3 regions of the Alteromonas sp. PRIM-21 genome follow, and region 3 is predicted to be linked to each of the others. Evidence: predicted binding sites of a transcription regulator. Region 3 holds the regulator's gene; each other region holds the start of a gene.

Region 1 (6,456 bases), on a different contig from region 3:
GGCAATTGTTGCTTTACGCGAGGCGGTAGAGTCAATTTCAACAACGGTAACTGAGCTCGCTCAGTCAACCAGCGATATAGGTGAAGCGGCCAACATTATATCCACCATTGCCGAGCAAACTAACCTGCTTGCGCTTAATGCTGCCATTGAAGCAGCTAGGGCAGGTGAGCAGGGAAGGGGGTTTGCGGTTGTTGCCGATGAAGTACGTACACTGGCTTCGAAAACCCGTGAATCAACCGACAAAATCCACAATATCATCAGTGAACTGGCTGAGCGTTCTGATCGCGCTGTGCGGGTATCTACAGAAGGGCTAGCTTCAGCAGAGCACGGCAGCATAATCGTGGAAGAAACACGTGGGGCATTATTTGAAATAAATAATGCGGTGAAAGGTATTGCTGATGCTACGGTAGAGATGTCTTCTGCTGTAGAAGAGCAAAGCACGGTGGCAGAGCATATTAACCAGCAGTTAGTGGAAGTGGCTGATGGCGCTTCTGAAACTCAGCGCTCCTCTGAGGCATCGCTAGCAGCGAGCCACGATTTACGCGCTACGGTAAATCAAGTTCACGAGCTGATTTTGCGTTTCAGTACAGACAAGCGGGTAGGAGAGTAGCCCTCTCCCCCCGTGTGGGCTTCGCCTAGTTCGTATTGAGTCCAGCATGTAGGCCGCGTTTATAGGCGGCGACGGCTGGGAACAGAGAAACTAAGTAGGTGCACCCTAGTATAAGTAAAATGATAATAACGCTGCTTTGCCCAAACAGCGGACTACTCAAAAACAATCCATAGGTGCTGCTTAACCAGGGTTTTAGCACGCTCATTAACCCGGCCACCAAACCTAAGCTTAGCAAAGCACTCAACATAGTAAGCAGCATAGCTTCAATTTGTATGAGTAGCAGTAAGGTAAATGGCCCTGCGCCTATAGTTCGTAACACGGCAATTTCTTGATAACGCTCACGCATAGTTGCAAGTAGCATAGTCGCAAGCCCAATTAGCGCGCATATAACGATAAGGCCAGATAACCCAAGCAATAGCGACTCTACATTTCCCATAATTTGCCAAAGCTCAGCGAGTGCCATTCCCGGTAGTATAGCCATAAGCGGCTCTTTCTTACTTTGGTTGATTTGGTACTGCAGCTGTAACGCTGTAACGCGATGCTTTAGCCCAAGCATCACAACTGATACTGACTCTGGGGCAAAGGCTTCGCTGTTGTATGTCTCATGTTCACCGGTATGCTCGTCGTGCTCGTGCTCGTCTGCGGTGGATTTATTACTCGATTTACGGCCTAACATTGAAGTGGGCGAATGCTTAGGCCCTGTGTGGGCTTCTTCAAGCCCCTGCAAGGTGACATACACCGCCTTATCTACCGGGGTGCCCGTTTTATCTAAAATTCCGGAAATAGTAAAAGGGTGGTCGTCGTGATTATTGAATGAGACACTGCCTAAACCGTGAGAAATAATAATTTTATCACCCACTTCATATCCCAATGATTCCGCTATATCAGCACCAACTACCGTAGATAGTGGCTGTGTAAATGTCGCTCCATCAGATAGCTGTAGTGACTGCATGTCACCGTATTTAAAGTGGTCAAAGAAGCTGTTGGTCGTACCTACCACCCTAAAACCTCGGTGAGTATCACCTAAAGAGAGTGGAATGAGCCACGACACCTGTTTGTTAGATTTAAGCGATGCAACACTCTTATATTCAATGCCCTTAGTGGGGGTTCCTATATTAAACACCGACGACAATAGTAGATTAAGCTGGCCGCTTGGAGCACCAACGATAAGGTCGACGCCGGACACTGTACGCGTAAAGCTGGTTTTCACTTGGCTGCGAATAATATCAACGCATAAAAGTAAACTAATGCTGATGGTAATGCTTAACAGCGTAAGTATTGCCGTTGTTTTCCTGCGCTTTAGACTTTCAATAGCAATGGTACTTAGCATTACGCACGCTCCTTTGCTTGTTCGATGCCACCGAATGAGGACATTGCGTGGTTCGTACTTGGGCTCAGATCACTGATACTGCAATGACGGTCAAAATAGCTCTCCATTGCTTTATCATGGCTAACGAAAATCATGGTGCTCTTACCTGCAACATCTTTTAACAACGACATAAAGCTATCTCGCGCATCACTATCTAACGCCGAAGTCGGTTCATCGACAATTAATAACTGTGGGTCATTAATAAGCGCTCGGGCTATTGCTACGCGCTGCTGCTGGCCAATACTTAAGGCATCGGCCTTCGCGTGTAGTACTTGTGAAGGAAGCTGTAGCTTGTCGAGTAAATGAAGAAGTTTATCATCTCCTGCCGTTTTACTTATTTTACTAGTTGCGAAGTACACTGCAGCGTTAATATTTTGTGCTACAGAAAGATACGGAATAAGATTGAACTGCTGAAAGACAACGCCAATATTGCGTGCTCTAAACTTATCTCGCTGACGGTTTGATAAGGAAGAGAATGGCTGCGATAACAAGGTTATGTCGCCTTGGGTGGGTGTCAAAGTACCGCATAGTAAATTAAGCAATGTACTCTTTCCGCTACCCGAAGGGCCTGATAGAAAAACATGTTCACCTTGTGGCACCTGCCATGCTTCTATATCTATGACGGGCGGGCTTTCTTTACTGTACGAAAACTGTAAATTATTTACTACAATTGCTAGGTTGCACTCTTCTATTAATGCGTTGTGCTTTTCAGACACTGCGTTGTGCTGGGAATGAGTGCTATTGTTTTTATTGATGGTATTCACGCTAAGCCCGACCTGTATATATGTCTTATGTTCACATTAGCAAAGGCGGTACTTTGTTTCTTACTTGTTTACCAACCTATTTCAGTCAGCAAGAAGCAAGTAACGGGAGGTAGTACCGCTTTAAAGTGATGTTATCAAATAACATCACTTTGCGAAGTTATGTTATCAGAACTTACGCATTTAAAGCGGCAGTTGCTCTTACTTATTGTTCATCATAACGACATAAAGGGCGAGTTGAGCTACGATTGTCAGCCGTTGGCCTGTAGCTTTACTACTTCTGCGCTTTCATCTTCTAATACGCTTTCTGCTGTAGCGCCTTTAAAGATTTTGCCGACTTTATCTTTGTTTTTCGCCAGCATAATTGTGAGTTCTTCAACTACGCTATCGTCTAGCTTTATGCCCATTGCGTGAATATAGTCAGCAAGGTTATCTGCTGCATCAAGCATCTTATCGTACTGATCCGCTTCTTTTTTGTCGGTAGTTACCAATTTTTCTACCCCTTTGTGCGTAACAACATACTGTGTGGTAATGGCCATGGTAGGTCCCCTGTTTATTAAAGACCCGAAAACTGTACAGTAAAATACTGTATAAATAAACAGTAAATAGAAAATATTCTTGTCATTATCGGTAACATTGCTGCTGATTATACTTTAGTGTAGTTTGGGAGCTTCATGTACGCTTGGATTCAAAGTCCTCGGAAACCGTAAATTAGTAATTTATTTCAGCGTCCTAAATACCTGGAACAGTAGAAATGTAGTGTTCATAAGCACACTCTCGAAAAAAGGAACTCTAAAGTTATGGTAGTGAGTGAAGCTGTTCAGCAAAATATTCAGGCTATCGACGCAATCGAAGCAGTCCCTTATATAATGCAAATATTAGCCAGTAGCTTAGATTTGCGTTTTATCTGTGTTGCGAGAGTCACCGAAGAAGCATGGACAATGTGTGCCGTATTAGATAATGCCGAATTTGGTCTAACGCCTGGCGATCATTTGGAAATTGAAACTACCTTTTGTAGAACCGTCAGAGCTAGCAAAAAACAGATAGTGATTAATCATGCATCTGCCGATAGTGAATATTGTGATAATCCCATTCCTATTATGTATGGCTTTGAAAGTTATTTCTCCTACCCCATATACGATGCAAATGGTAACTTTTTCGGAACGCTTTGCGGCCTAGACCCAGAGCCTAGGGAGTTACGCAACGAACTTGTTCACGGGCAAATTAGCGCTTTCGCTAAACTTATATCTAGTCAAATTTTATTAAAAGACCAGATGGAGCGTTCACAGGCACAGCTAACCGATGCAAGAAATATTGCTCGCCTTCAAGAGCAGTATATCGCTATTTTAGGCCACGATATTCGGACCCCTTTATCTTCCATTCAAATTGGTATCAGCTTTCTTGACGACATAATAAAAGACAGTCAAATAGCCAGCACTGTTCAAGTACCTGTATTTAAAGCTGTGTCGAGAATGAAAAATAGTGTGCAGAGGATGGCGCGTTTAATTGAAGATGCGATGGACTTTACTCATAGCCGAATGGGCGAAGGCTTACCTGTGAAAATGGCCGAAGCAACCAGTTTAACGCAACAATTGAATTACACGGCTGAAGAGCTAGCTACTAATTACCCTAATTGCACTATCAGAACGCATATTGATATCACCGAGCAGTTGGTCTGTGATGAAAAGCGGGTGTGTCAGCTTTTATCGAACTTGTTGAAAAACGCTCTGGTTCACGGCGACCAGGCGTATCCGGTATATGTGAAAGTCATCACCAACCGAAGCGATTTCATTCTCAGTGTGCGAAATAGCGGTACACCAATATCTGATGAGTCTAAGGCGCGTCTTTTTCAGCCTTTCTGGCGTAAAGAAAGCAGTGTAAAAAACGACGGGTTAGGGTTGGGGTTATTTATCGCATCAGAAATTGCAAGAGCGCACCAAGGTTCACTGAGCGTGACTTCTGATTTTAACGGCACAGAATTTACCTTTTGCTTTCCTTTAATCCGTGTTTCTTCTATTCCACATGAAAGCGTTTCGCATTAACCGCGAAACGTTATTGGTACAAACTACTTAAATAATGACAAGCGCAAAATGATTGCAAAAGTTGATTAATGCTTGTGCAACGATGTTTGTGTGCGTATAATGCGCGCCCTTACAGCCATCCCAATTCGTTCCTTGTCTCCATACAGTCGGCTGTACTGTCGAGGCTACAACCGTAAGGAGCTATAATGCGTCATTACGAAATCGTATTTATGGTTCACCCTGATCAGAGTGAACAAGTACCTGGTATGATCGAGCGTTATACTACTATCCTAAAGCAAGACGGTGGTCAGATTCATCGTTTAGAAGATTGGGGCCGTCGTCAACTGGCTTACCCAATTGAAAAGCTGCACAAAGCCCACTACGTACTAATCAATGCTGAAGCGTCTGCAGAAGCTGTTGATGAGCTGGAAAATGCTTTCCGTTTCAACGACGTGATCCTACGTAACATGGTTATGCGCACTAAGACTGCTGTGACTGAGCCTTCTCCAATGATGAAAGAAGAGCCTCGTCGTGAGCGTCGTGACGATTCTGCACCTCGCCAAGAGCGCGCGGAAAAGAAAACTGAAACCACTGAAGACAACGCTTAAGGAGATCACCCATGGCTCGTTTTTTCAGACGTCGTAAGTTCTGCCGTTTCACTGCAGAAGGTGTGACTGAGATTGATTACAAAGATATCGCTACTCTTAAGAACTACATCACTGAGAGCGGTAAAATTGTCCCTAGCCGTATTACTGGTACAAGCGCAAAATATCAGCGTCAGCTGTCTTCTGCGATCAAGCGCGCACGTTTTCTTGCGTTGCTTCCGTACACTGATTCACACAAGTAATTTGGCGAATATAAGGGTTAGCTAAGATGAATATCATCCTACTAGATAAAATCGCCAACCTTGGCGGCCTGGGCGACCAAGTGACTGTTAAGTCTGGTTACGCTCGTAACTTCCTTTTCCCACAGGGTAAAGCGGTTCCTGCAACTAAAGACAACGTTGAAAAGTTCGAAGCACGTCGTGCTGAGCTTGAAGCGAAAATTGCTGAGCAACTAGCTGCTGCTAACGCACGCGCTGAAAAAGTTGCTGAGCTTGCTGAAGTTACAATCGCAGCTCCTGCTGGTGACGAAGGTAAACTATTTGGCTCTGTTGGTACTCGTGACATCGCTGATGCAATCACTGCAGCTGGCGTTGAAGTACAAAAAGCAGAAGTTAAACTACCTACTGGTACTCTTCGTGAGACTGGTGAGTATGACATCGACTTACAACTTCACTCTGACGTTATCACTTCTATCAAAGTGATCATCATTGCTGAAGCGTAATCGCTGACGTATTTGAAGAAAGCCGCTCTAAGAGCGGCTTTTTTTTGGCTTCAAATTTTCTATCAATCATTAAAAATTAACGACACCACAACTTAACAGTCGTTTTTACATTAACTTTCGCTCTTTGGTTAATTTAGCGTTTAGCCGATTGCACCTTTTTAAAGCTTAGATGCGCTCACTCTCCCTCCAACCCGCTATGAATAACTAAAAGTGGGTATTACAGACAACGGTAAGTGTCGGCAAATAGCCTATTTTTTAGGTCCACTCATCTGCGATAAATAACGTTTTTTAAATGGTTTTTAAATAAAATGTTAATAATCGCCAAAAATCTTACTGTCATGGCTTTAAACTTTTTCTGTCATTCCCGCG
Region 2 (6,456 bases), on a different contig from region 3:
CATATTTGTGCAAATGGGTTTATAGGTTAGAAAACTGCGCGTAAACTATGCGCCAGATTGCAGAAATCCGGTTAAGAAGAATTGAGTAGTGAGTAAATCTGAAGACCAAGTAAATACAAAAACAGCAAGAGCTTTTAGCCCTACCACCCAGAAACGACGAGAAAAGGCGCTATTAGAAAAGCGCACCCGCATTATGGATGCTGCGCTATCATTATTTGCAAAAAACGGCGTGAGCGGTACCACGGTAGAGCAAGTATCGGAATTAGCGAATGTCTCAAAGAGTAACTTACTGTATTACTTTAAAAGTAAAGACGGTCTTTACCTATCGGTTATCACTCACCTATTAGATGTGTGGCTGACGCCGCTGCAAAGCTTTTCTGCAGAACAGGAACCCATAGCCACCTTAAGTGAATACATAAAAGTAAAACTTGAAATGTCACGGGATAACCCGGCCGAATCAAAACTTTTTTGTATGGAAGTGGTACAAGGTGCACCGCTTTTAATAAAGGAATTAGAAACGCCGCTTAAAACATTGCTGGATGCAAAAAGCGCCGTGATTAATGCGTGGATTGAAGCCGGCAAATTAAAGCCTGTCGACCCCATACACCTAATTTTTAGCATTTGGGCTATTACGCAGCACTATGCAGATTTCAGCGTTCAGATTAAAGCGGTCACGGGTAAAGATTTAAGCGATCCCGACTTCTTCGATAGCACGCTTAGCAACATTCAGCACATTATTTTAGATGGGCTAAAGCCTTAAAGAGGAATGGGGGTCAGAGTAATGACTCTGCCCCCCATTGTTTGTGATAAACTAAAACATAGAGTAAATGCAAATTAGCGGCACATTATGAACCAACAACCCAACAATCCCCTACACGGCTTAACGCTTGAAAAAATTGTGACACAACTTCATGAGCGCTACGGCTGGGACGGGTTGTATTACCGCATAAGAGTGAACTGCTTTAACAACGACCCTTCGATTAAATCATCTCTTAAGTTTCTTAGAAAGACCCAGTGGGCGCGAGACAAAGTAGAACAGCTCTATATTCAAACATTTAGTAATTAAAATAGTGTAGCGTTTTACACTGACCCTATTATTTGCGGCCTAAGCGTCGTTGTAGAGTGTAGCTATCCACTTTTCTTCAGTAATAAAGTTCCAGCTCCAGTCGGCCCACTTTTCATCTAGGCCCATCGCTTTTACTTCATCAAGGGTTTTGCCGTCTTGCTTAAGCGTCTTAACGTAGTCGAAAGTTTCGCTGATCATGGCTAAAAACGCGGAGTATTCTTGCTTGTTACTAATATCGCCGTGGCCTGGAATGATAACCGTCTCGTCATTTATTTTCGCTAGCAACTGCTCTACCGATTCCATGTAGCCTTCCACATTGCCACCTGCACCTTGGTCGATGTAAGGAAAACGGCCATTGAAGAATAAGTCGCCCGTGTGCATGACGTTGGGTTGCTCAAACCACACTACGCTATCGCCGTCAGTGTGTCCTACTGCTAAATGCATTACATGTAGGGTCTCACCATTAAAGTAAATTTTAATCCCATCTTCATAGGTAATGGTTGGCAGGGCTTCCGGTTTTATCTTCTCATCGTTAGCTAGCCGAACGCGCACATTTTCATGGGCGAGAATGGTGGCACCTTTGTGACTGTGGAAAAATGCATTAGAGCCTGTGTGATCGCCGTGATAATGCGTGTTTATCACATATTTAGGCTTATCACTGCCTAGCTCACCAAGCTGGGCCGCTATCTTTTCAGCCAGTGGCGCAAATTGGTCGTCGATGATAAGAATACCGTCTTCCCCAGCTGATACACCAATATTTCCACCTGCACCTGTAAGCATGTGCACAGAGCCTTTTATCGCTGTGGCTTTAACTTCGACATCGGCGAACCTGTCTTGTGCATTTGCGGGGTGAACCGCTGAATAAATTAAAGGGCTTGCAGCTAAGAACGCAGCCATAACGTGGGCGCTAAAGCGAGATGCAGTTTTCATTATTATTTCCTTGTAAGAAGCCTGTTTATATAAGACCTTTTACACTATGACCTAATTTCACAATTAGATCATTTTTTCGTCATTAGGGATATCACCCACATAAGCAAAACGAGGGAGTGTCTCTCCGTCTTTTTCCACTGACTCTAAAAACATATCCAGAGGGCGAACCCATAACGCTTTTTCGCCATAGCACGGCCGATATACCACTAACTTACTTTCGTCTTCTGAGTGGGTGGCGACTTCGTAAACATCGTATAAATTGCCTTTATAATGCTTGTAACGACCGGGGGTTTTAAGGTTTGTATCTATCATGATGCCTCAAAGTTGATTACTGTTAGTCTTCATATACCCAGTATACTTTGTGTCGACCGTGTAATGTAGACTTCGAATATTGGCGACTTACTTCAGCTCTCTAGAATGCCTCGCTGATTTCAGAGCATACTTCAAAGGCAGTAGCCCACCACCGACCAACACAATTATTCTCAAAACCTTATTTTCTACAAATAATTGAGGGTTGAAGAAGCAAGCAATCACTACAGCACTTGCTAAAATAGTAAAGGCAATATCGCCCCAAAAAGAAATTTTTCTAATCTGCATTTTCCGTCCCTGTTTCTCGCTGTAACCTTTGTACTCTAAAAACCATGTTAGAACACTAAAATCTGAAACTTGCCTAACCAATACACTCTAGAATACATAGTGCGCTTACGGTGCACGACTTACATTATAAAAAATATTGACGATTAGTAGCCTTCAAAAGGCAAAACCAGCTGTTGTGTTGATTGGTCGGCGGCGAGGCCTACATGCACGCCAACAAGACGGATGCCACGTCCTGTTGCTCGCTCAAAAGCTTCCTGCATTAATGTACGAAAATAAGCTTCATCTAGCGTGGCACAGCGATGCTCAACAGTAGTTAGCTGAAAGTCGTTAAACTTTAGCTTTACGCCTTGTGTGCGAATACGCACAGGCTTGCCCGTCCGCTTCTTATGGTTTTCCATTCGTTCCTGAAGCTTTTCAAATAAGTGGGGCAGAAAGTCGATACATTGATCGATAGTATGGATATCTTCACTTAACGTTCGCTCTACGCCTATAGACTTGCGTTCTCGAGATACTGACAACTCGCGCTCATCGATGCCATGAGCCCGTTCCCACAGTACACTACCGAACTTACCCAGTTCTTTTTGGATGCGTTCGAAAGGATACTTACGAACGTCATTGCAGGTATTAAGCCCCATGCGCTGCAGCTTTTGCATGGTAACTTTGCCCACGCCTGGAATTTTCTTTAGCGGCATTTCGCGTACAAACTCATCAAGTTTGTCGGGCGTGATCACGCAAATACCGTCAGGCTTGTTTTCATCGCTGGCTACTTTTGCCACGAATTTGCAGGGCGCGACCCCTGCTGAAGCGGTAAGACCTAACTCGCTTTCAATACGAGCACGTATTTCTTCAGCTATTAACGTAGCGCTGCCACCACAAAATTCACTGTTAGTAACATCCAGATAGGCTTCATCTAACGATAGGGGTTCAATAAGGTCGGTATAGTCTGCAAAAATCTTACGTATTTTTTGCGACTCAGCGGCATACACCTCCATACGCCCTTTCACTAGCGTCAGATTTGGACATAACTTCAAGGCATAGGCTGTTGCCATAGCCGAGCGCACACCAAATTTGCGGGCGGGATAATTACAGGTAGAGATAACACCACGACGGTCGGCACTGCCGCCAATAGCAATGGGAATATTGCGCAAAGCTGGGTTGTCGCGCATTTCAACTGCGGCGTAAAAACAATCCATGTCGACGTGGATAATTTTTCGCATTACCTGCCTTTGCTCTTAACGTGCTCACACGAAACTGTACAAAAAGACAGTATATTATCAAAAGCGCTTAATTACACTACCTCGTTTTGATTATTAACGAGATTGATTGGTCCCCACTCTTTTACATGAATGGCTCAAGTTGAAACGAGTGTTTTTTACAGAACGTTGCCAGAATTAAAGTACTAAACAAAAAGCGGCGACACACCATCACTGATGTGTCGCCGCTCAATTATGTAAACGCCAAAACAAGTATCAAAATTGCCCCAGCAGTTTTACTTAATTCACTCGGCCTAACCAGTACATTACACGAGATGTTGCCATCATCACTTCTAGGCTCCCCTCAGCAGATTTTCTCACGTGTAGAGAATGGCTGCGGGCCGGACCAATCAACGCAGGGCTTTTCCAAATACTGATGCCTTCAACCGTCATTTCGCTGAGTTCAGAAGCACCGTAGTAACTCCAATCATCGTCATGCGCCGTTGTAACAAGAAGTGTCTGTTCAGTAGCGGTTACTGGATTGGCTACCATGTCTACAATAACCTTACTCACCGAAACGTCTGATGCCTTAGTCAAACTAGTGTCAGTTACATCAAATATAACCAGTGATTGGTTCTGATTGTTATAACAGGCCAGTTCAGCGGCAGCGTCACTATCAGCATTGATAAAGGCAAGGCGCGCGCAAGAAATATCGGCGCTTGCCTGAATAGAGAAACCTGATGTTGTTGGCTTAAGTAATTGCGTTATGTCGTCGCCTTGAGAAAGCGCCACATACACATTGCCATTCATCGCGACAATATCGAAATCACGGAAATATTGAGGCATGGTGTAAGTGGCCAACATAACTTGATTGTTCACGTCGACCGCTTTTAGTGTGCGACCATCAACATACACTGCATCATCGAAACCATCGTTATTGAAGTCAAATGCCTTGATAACTGAAACGTCATTCGAATAATCGCCTGTAATTTCGTATTGAATAGAGAAATCATTTAATCGCATTGCGGCGAAGGCGCCATCGTAGGTTTCTGCACTAGGTAGGAATAAATCACCAGCACCGTCATTGTTGTAATCGGTAGTTACAGCAACACTAGAGTTATCCCAGTTAGAAGAAATCTCTTCACTAGTAATGTAATTCCCTGAGTTCTCCATTAGTAAGACCTTGGAGCCGTCATAACCGCTCCCCGTACTCGGCACGAAGAAAACAGCACGTTCGTCACCAGGATACAAATCTGCCCACCCAGCCGCGTTAAAGCTGTCTAGTTGATGTGTGGTTGCCGTCGTTTTTATTGTTGCAGAAGTGGCTGTGACATCTGCCGTTACGAGTAAGTCCTCTCCAGAAGAAGTAGTGCCAGTGCCCCATAACAGTTCGTTAAGGCCATCATTGTCGGCATCGCCAAGGGTCAGCGAGGTTGAACCGTGATCAACCATATCAACGCTAAATACTGAAGTGAGCGTATTATTAGACAGCTTCATGGCGTGGACGTTGCCCCATTGGCAGTCCCCTACAAGCAATACAGGGTTACTATCGTCAGTCAGTTTCCCTGCGCTAATGTCGCAAGTATTAAAATTCTCAACACTCGTAATTTGAGACTTGTCTTGTGCTGAGTATACATAGATGTAAGACCAACTGTCAGCGCCTACAATTTCATCAATACCGTCGCCATTTACATCGGCAACGGCAATGTGATGACTACCAAATCCTGAGTTCAAAAACCACTGGTTTTCACCAGTATCAAGGTCATAAACCAAACCAGAATTGGTAACCAGTTCTAACTGAGCGTCAGAATCTACATTACCCAGAGCAATTTCATAGGTATTTTCAGCGGTAAACGTAAATAAAGGTGATTCTGGCGAATTAAGATCTACCACCACAACATCATTGGCATCGCCGTAATCACGTGATGAATATAGGTAGGCCAATTCATCGTCACCATCATTGTCTATGTCTCCTAGAACAGCACTATGTATGAAATTGTCGGTGGTAAAAAGCGTTGTGGCCGCTTCGTCAATGTCGGTAACGATAGATACGCCGTGTTCAGATATCACTAAAATATCGGGGTAATCGTCGTTATCAAAATCGGTACTGAGAACTTGTTTTACTGTTTCACCGTGCTCGATTTGGTAGGGGTACATCCAAGTTTGGTTGTAGCTGCCGTTTTGATAAGACAGTAAAAACACGCGATTTGCAGAATCGGTAGAGAGCACTTCATTGTCGCCGTCGTGGTCGAAATCACCCACTACCATTGAATTGTTCATCTTAGGCACTTCAATACCCGAGCGTGCTAACTCTTGAACCTCATTATTAGTCACTGAGACATCAGTTTTGACTACTTCAGCACCTTCTTCGCCAGTTGAAAAACCAAATTCGTAAAGTTGGGTTTTAAACAACTGATTACTCGGCGCTTGCCATGAAATCAATCCATCTTCGTTAATGGTAGCGCCTGCTGGCGCTGACACTAAGGTAGGAGCACCTTGATTGTCGCCAAGATCAGGGTCAGACACAATTGCTCTGAATTCGATATATTCTCCAGGAGACACTGACTCTGGTAAATTCTCAAAAGCTACTTGTGCTGGTGCATCCGACAGAGTAATTGAAGTGCGATCTGACTCTACAGTGTTAGCGCTATCAGAGACGACCATTGACAC
Region 3 (6,456 bases):
TTAAATGAACACATTATTGGCGAAAGCAAGGTTTTCAATACTACCTTTCGCATGAAACATACTAACGGCACGTGGGTTTGGGTTGAAACCTATGGAAAAACCGTGGAATCTGACGTTACGGGTAAGGCTATTCGCGTTGCTGGTATTCATCGCGACATTACCCAGAGAATGGAAAGTGAACTTCATGAGAAAAAGAAAACCCAGCTACTTCAATTTATAAATAAAACCCGTGCCTCTTATCTTCAGAACAACGATTTAACCATGGCCTGCCAAACAGTATTACCTGAGCTCATTGATATCTCGGATAGTCAGTTTGCTTTCATTGGGCAAATGAAAGGCGAAGGCGATGCCTCGAAGCTGTTTATTCATGCTATTTCTGAAATAGTGTGGGACAGCAGTAGCTTCACGCAATACAACGAGTACAAAAAGCGGAACTTGTATTTCGCTAGCTTTGATAACCTTTTTGGTACCACGATTTTAACCGGTGAGGTAACGATAAGTAATACCTCAGGAAGTCATCCAAACTCAAAAGGGGTGCCGCAAGGGCACCCCCGCATTAGTCGGTTTTTAGGGCTACCGATTAAGGTTAAAGATAGAGTAGTGGGCATGATTGGTTTAGCCAATAAATTCGAGCCCTACGCCTTAGATGATGCAGAGTTTTTACAACCTTTATTAGACGCATTAGCAGGTCTTTTCTATGCGGTAGAGCTGGAAGAAGCGCGTGCGATAGCTGAAGAGAAGTTGCGTAAGCTGGCTATGACTGATTCGCTAACTGGGCTGTACAATCGGCGAGCTTTTGTTGATAAATGCCATCAACTCTCTGCACAAAGCAATAGAGTGAGCGTAGCGGTAATCGATATAGACCACTTTAAAAAAGTTAACGATACTTATGGACATGATGCAGGGGACCAAGCCCTAATTTCAGTAGCCCACCTAATAGAAGAATATTATGTGGAGCCCGATATTGTTTCACGTCTTGGTGGAGAAGAGTTTGCGATAGTAGCAATTTCAGACAACAAAAAAGACGAAGAAATGCGATTTAACAAACTTCGAGAGGCTGTTGAAAAAACAGAAGTTAGATACAAGAAAGACACGATATCTGTAACAATAAGTATTGGTGCCGTTTTTGCTGAGGATAGCTTGAACCTTGACTTTAGTGGGTTACTTTCAAAAGCTGATAAACTGCTATATACGGCGAAAAAGAATGGCCGAAATCAAGTTATTCTTGAGTGACGACTAATACCGTGAGTATTTTCTTAGTTAGTTTCATAAATTTTCCATTGTAATTAATGAATTAAGTTTTATTTGTAGGGTAATTAACATCTGCCCAAAATTACACTAAGCGTTGAGCGTGTCAGTTTCGTGATAATGGGGTTACGAAATGGCTACATTTTTTATAGGAAATAAAGAATGTTAAAAGCACCTAGAGCTTTTCTCACAAGGCTTACTACTTGTTATTTGTTTTTAGGTGTATATACTTACAGGAACTGTATGAACAGACAGGTCTTTTATGCGCCCACTCACAGCTCGACAAACTGAAGTTTTAGAACTTATTAAAACAACCATGCAAGAAACGGGAATGCCGCCTACGCGTGCGGAAATTGCTCGTCAACTTGGTTTTCGTTCTGCCAACGCAGCAGAAGAACATTTGAAGGCATTGGCGCGTAAGGGCGTAATTGAAATTTTGCCTGGTACCTCTCGTGGTATTAAGCTAAATATCCCCCTTGAGGACACCGCACCAGAAGAAGAAGGTCTGCCTCTAATCGGGCGCGTGGCGGCTGGTGAGCCAATTTTGGCACAAGAGCATGTAGAATCTCACTACAAAGTCGACCCTGCTTTGTTTCAGCCTCAGGCAGACTTTTTACTTCGTGTAAACGGCATGAGTATGAAGGACATAGGTATCTTGGATGGCGATCTTCTTGCTGTACATCGCACGACTGATGTCCACAACGGTCAGGTAGTTGTAGCGCGGGTGGATGAAGACGTTACGGTTAAGCGTTTAGAAAAGCGCGGTCGTGAAGTATTACTTCATGCTGAAAACGAAGAGTTTTCGCCAATTAAAGTAGACCTTGCTAATGAGCCTTTTGCTATAGAAGGTATTGCCGTGGGTGTGATAAGAAACGCCGACTGGATGTAAGGTTTTAGCATCTTCAATCAAAAGCGGCGTATTAGCCGCTTTTTTTATGTCTTTTAGTACCAAATTTTAGTTAATTTTCTTAGTTTAGCGTTTATTGGTATGTTTCAAAATTATGAAATATGACATCACCATTGTATGAAAGATATGCGCTATTTGGCCCGAGTATAGAGTGGCTAAAGCACATTTATTATTTGAAAGTTTGTTTGAAAAACACGACAAGTGATGTGTTAACTGTTGATTTTGTGACCAAATAAAGCTTCATCCTTATCAACTCCCCGTTCAAAATGCGCGTTTGATTTTTTAAGCGCCGTCAGCACGCCTAATACCCACTCTACCAAAATTGTAACGCAACCCTGCCACATAAAATGATTAAAAATTAACCTCTTCATTAAATTTTTAATAGAAAAGACTAGACGGCACGGCATTATTGCGCAATTCTTATACAGAGATTAACAAAATAATAACAATGACTCTAAATTTGTTTTACAAGTTGAGGTGATGGGTCAATCGTTCGCAAACCATTTGGTAGGGCAGCGCGCAAAATAATCAGCGTTTTTGGTCTTGCTATTACGGAGGTGCTGAGTGAAACAACTAACGACCGTTTTCGCAAAGTGGTGTTCAACAATACCGTTTTTGCTTTTTTCCCCGTTACTTCTTGCGCAAGAAGTCAGTGAAGAAGTCTCTTCTCTTAATTTAAGACGCGGTGCCACCGACATCAGCGGGCAGGTTTATGATCTGCATATGCTGATGTTCTTTATATGCGTAGGGATTGCGGTAGTCGTGTTTGGGGTGATGTTTGCCTCAATGTATCTTCATCGGAAGTCTCGTGGCGCTAAGCCCGCTAACTTTCACGAAAACGTGAAGGTTGAAATAGCATGGACCGTTGTTCCTTTTCTTATTCTAATTTTTATGGCTGTGCCGGCGGCGAACACGCTTATTGCAATGGAAGATACGTCTGAGCCTGACATGACAGTGTTAGTCACGGGCTCTCAGTGGAAATGGCACTACAAGTACATGGACAGCGACGTGGAATTTTACTCACTGCTTGCTACTCAGCGTGAGCAAATAGAGAACAAATTCCAGAAAACAGACAATTACTTGCTTGAAGTTGACCGTCCGTTAGTCATTCCAACTGGGAAAAAAGTACGTTTTCTTATTACCTCTGACGACGTTATCCATTCGTGGTGGGTTCCAGATTTTGCCGTTAAAAAAGATGCAAACCCAGGCTTTATTAACGAGTCATGGGCCAAGGTCAATGAGCCGGGCATTTATCGCGGGCAGTGCGCAGAACTTTGCGGAAAAGACCATGGCTATATGCCAGTAGTGGTTATCGCTAAAGAGCCAGCAGAATTTGATAAATGGATGGGCGAACAAGAAGAAATTGTTCGCAAAGCCAAAGAAGAAGAGCAACGCCTACTTTCTATGAATATGTCCATGGATGAATTGATGAAAGAAGGCGAGCGCGTTTACAACGCCACGTGTGCAGCGTGCCATATGCCAAATGGTGAGGGTTTACCAGGTGTATTTCCGGCACTTAAAGGCAGCAAGATGGCGTTAGAAGATCAGCAAGGTCACATCGACATTGTCCTGCATGGTAAGGCGGGCACAGCTATGCAGGCGTTTAGCAAAATGCTGAGCCTTAAAGAAATTGCTGCGGTTGTCACTTACGAGCGCAATGCGTGGGGCAATAACACTGGCGATATGGTTCAAGCCAAAGACGTTAATGCAGTGGCAAACGGAAACTAGGAGCAGACAAATGAGCAAAGCAACTGAAGTTATTTCGCCAGATACCTCTGCGTCTCACATTGGTCAAGTAAATGGTGGGCACGCACAGGGCGATCACCTACATGATGACCATGAACACCACAACCATATTCCGAAAGGAGTAACGCGCTGGCTGTTTACTACTAACCATAAAGACATTGGTACACTTTACTTGTGGTTTGCCTTCATTATGTTTTTAGTTGGCGGCGCAATGGCCATGGTTATTCGCGCTGAACTGTTTCAGCCAGGCCTACAAATTGTAGAACCAAATTTCTTCAATCAAATGACCACTGTTCACGGGCTTATCATGGTGTTTGGTGCTGTAATGCCCGCCTTTACAGGGCTCGCGAACTGGCTTATTCCAATGATGATTGGCGCCCCAGATATGGCATTGCCGCGCATGAATAACTGGAGCTTTTGGATTTTACCTGGCGCCTTTTTGATTCTGCTTAGCTCGCTATTTATGGAAGGTGGTGGCCCTGCCTTTGGTTGGACTTTCTATGCGCCGCTCTCAACAACCTATAGTGGCGATTCCACCGCGCTGTTCGTGTTCTCTGTTCACATTATGGGTATCTCATCCATTATGGGTGCGATTAACGTGATAGTAACTATTTTCAATATGCGTGCGCCAGGCATGACTTGGATGAAAATGCCGCTATTCGTGTGGACGTGGCTTATCACTGCATTTTTGCTTATTGCCGTTATGCCGGTACTCGCCGGTGCAGTGACCATGGTATTAACAGACAAGTTCTTCGGAACCAGTTTCTTTGATGCCGCAGGTGGTGGCGACCCAGTTATGTTCCAGCACATTTTCTGGTTTTTCGGGCACCCCGAGGTCTACATCATGATCTTGCCTGCTTTCGGCATTATTTCGCAAATTGTCCCTACCTTTTCTAGAAAGCAGCTGTTTGGCTATGCCTCTATGGTGTACGCCACGGCGTCTATCGCTCTACTTTCTTTTGTAGTTTGGGCTCACCATATGTTTACCACGGGCATGCCGGTGTACATGGAAATGTTCTTTATGTTTGCCACCATGCTTATCTCTGTGCCCACTGGGGTTAAGGTGTTTAACTGGGTGGCGACCATGTGGCGTGGTTCACTAAGCTTTGAAATGCCAATGATGTTCGCTATTGCCTTCATTGTTCTGTTTACCATCGGTGGGCTATCAGGACTAATGCTGGCGATAACACCTGTGGATTTCCAATATCACGATACCTATTTTGTAGTGGCTCACTTTCACTATGTTCTGGTAACTGGGGCGGTCTTTTCAATTATGGCGGCCGTGTATTACTGGCTGCCTAAATGGACAGGCAAAATGTACGACACTACTTTGGCTAAATGGCATTTCTGGTGCTCTTTAGTATCGGTAAATGTGTTGTTCTTCCCTATGCACTTTGTTGGTTTAGCGGGTATGCCACGTCGTATTCCTGACTATGCATTACAGTTCGCTGATTTCAATAAATGGATAAGCTTGGGGGGCTTCGCTTTCGGTTTATCTCAGCTTATCTTCCTTGCCCTGCTTATTAAAGCGTGTAAAAAGCAAGGTGAAGCGGTATCGGCGCAAGTTTGGGATGGCGCAGAAGGGTTGGAATGGGAAATTCCATCCCCTGCTCCTTATCACACGTTTGAAACGCCGCCTGTCGTGAAGTAACGATAGGTGGGGTTTGTGAATTAGCCATTCTTGTAAAGCGCTAGGCAGTAACGGTAAGGATGGCATTCACATATTGCTGACGGTGAAGTAGGTAAGCGGCTACACAAGCGTTTACCAAGCTTCACTTTTGAAGTTACCCGGAGGTTGCGTGATGTCACAGCAAAGTGCAAATAACAAAATGGTTATCAAGCTTGTTGCTATTGTCATTGGCATGTTTGGCTTTGGCTTCGCCTTGGTTCCTTTGTATGACGTATTTTGTGACGTAGCGGGCATTAATGGCAAAACCGAGAACACGGCAGCCGTCTACCAATCAGTTGAGATTGATGAATCGCGAGAAGTGACCGTAGAGTTTATTACTCGTACAAATACCGGTATGCCGTGGGAGTTCCGCGCCGAAACTAAGCGTGTGAAAGTGCACCCCGGCGAGCTAAACACGGTATCGTTTTATGTGAGAAATCCTGCTTCAAGTAATATCGTCGCTCAAGCCATTCCCTCTGTATCCCCCGGCACAGCAGCGCTCTATCTGAATAAAACGGAATGCTTCTGCTTCAATCAGCAGCCACTTGATGCGGGGAGTGAGGCCTATATGCCTATGCAGTTCTACGTCGACCCGCAGCTTCCTGAAGATATAACCTTTTTTACCTTGCAGTACACACTCTATGACGTCACAGCGCGAGCCAGTGACCTAACGACAACACCGAATCCCTTTATGGCTTCAACACCATCAACTGGCGAATAAGCAGAAGGGATAAGGAGAAGAAAATGCAAACCGAAGTACAGAATCACGAATACCAAAAATACTATGTACCAGCACAAAGCCCATGGCCCATTGTAGGGGCCGTTGCTCTATTTCTTATCGCCGTAGGTGCAGGAAACTATGTGGTGCAGGCAACCAAAGGCGAAA

Evidence for each region. Region 3 encodes LexA, which represses DNA repair genes until DNA is damaged. Its sites were predicted from a motif close to TACTGTATNNNNATACAGTA; they were not measured.
Region 1: a site for LexA is predicted at 3,325-3,344, ahead of IW644_RS16170 (YebG family protein). Genes of this name have one in related genera too.
Region 2: a site for LexA is predicted at 3,843-3,862, ahead of dinB (DNA polymerase IV). Genes of this name have one in related genera too.

What each region holds. Positions count from the first base shown of each region.
Region 1 is NZ_JADOEK010000012.1:92,760-99,215, forward strand. It holds gene IW644_RS16155 (methyl-accepting chemotaxis protein) at 1-610, shown strand, start outside; gene IW644_RS16160 (ABC transporter permease) at 636-1,940, opposite strand; gene IW644_RS16165 (ABC transporter ATP-binding protein) at 1,940-2,743, opposite strand; gene IW644_RS16170 (YebG family protein) at 2,992-3,279, opposite strand; gene IW644_RS16175 (GAF domain-containing sensor histidine kinase) at 3,541-4,782, shown strand; gene rpsF (30S ribosomal protein S6) at 4,968-5,369, shown strand; gene rpsR (30S ribosomal protein S18) at 5,381-5,608, shown strand; gene rplI (50S ribosomal protein L9) at 5,635-6,087, shown strand.
Region 2 is NZ_JADOEK010000011.1:70,473-76,928, reverse strand. It holds gene rutR (HTH-type transcriptional regulator RutR) at 89-760, shown strand; gene IW644_RS15350 (VF530 family protein) at 848-1,066, shown strand; gene IW644_RS15345 (MBL fold metallo-hydrolase) at 1,106-1,996, opposite strand; gene IW644_RS15340 (DUF1653 domain-containing protein) at 2,060-2,308, opposite strand; gene IW644_RS15335 (hypothetical protein) at 2,396-2,593, opposite strand; gene dinB (DNA polymerase IV) at 2,737-3,810, opposite strand; gene IW644_RS15325 (FG-GAP repeat domain-containing protein) at 4,087-6,456, opposite strand, start outside.
Region 3 is NZ_JADOEK010000008.1:116,322-122,777, forward strand. It holds gene IW644_RS12565 (sensor domain-containing diguanylate cyclase) at 1-1,233, shown strand, start outside; gene lexA (transcriptional repressor LexA) at 1,511-2,137, shown strand; gene coxB (cytochrome c oxidase subunit II) at 2,720-3,883, shown strand; gene ctaD (cytochrome c oxidase subunit I) at 3,894-5,552, shown strand; gene IW644_RS12585 (cytochrome c oxidase assembly protein) at 5,704-6,291, shown strand; gene IW644_RS12590 (cytochrome c oxidase subunit 3) at 6,315-6,456, shown strand, end outside.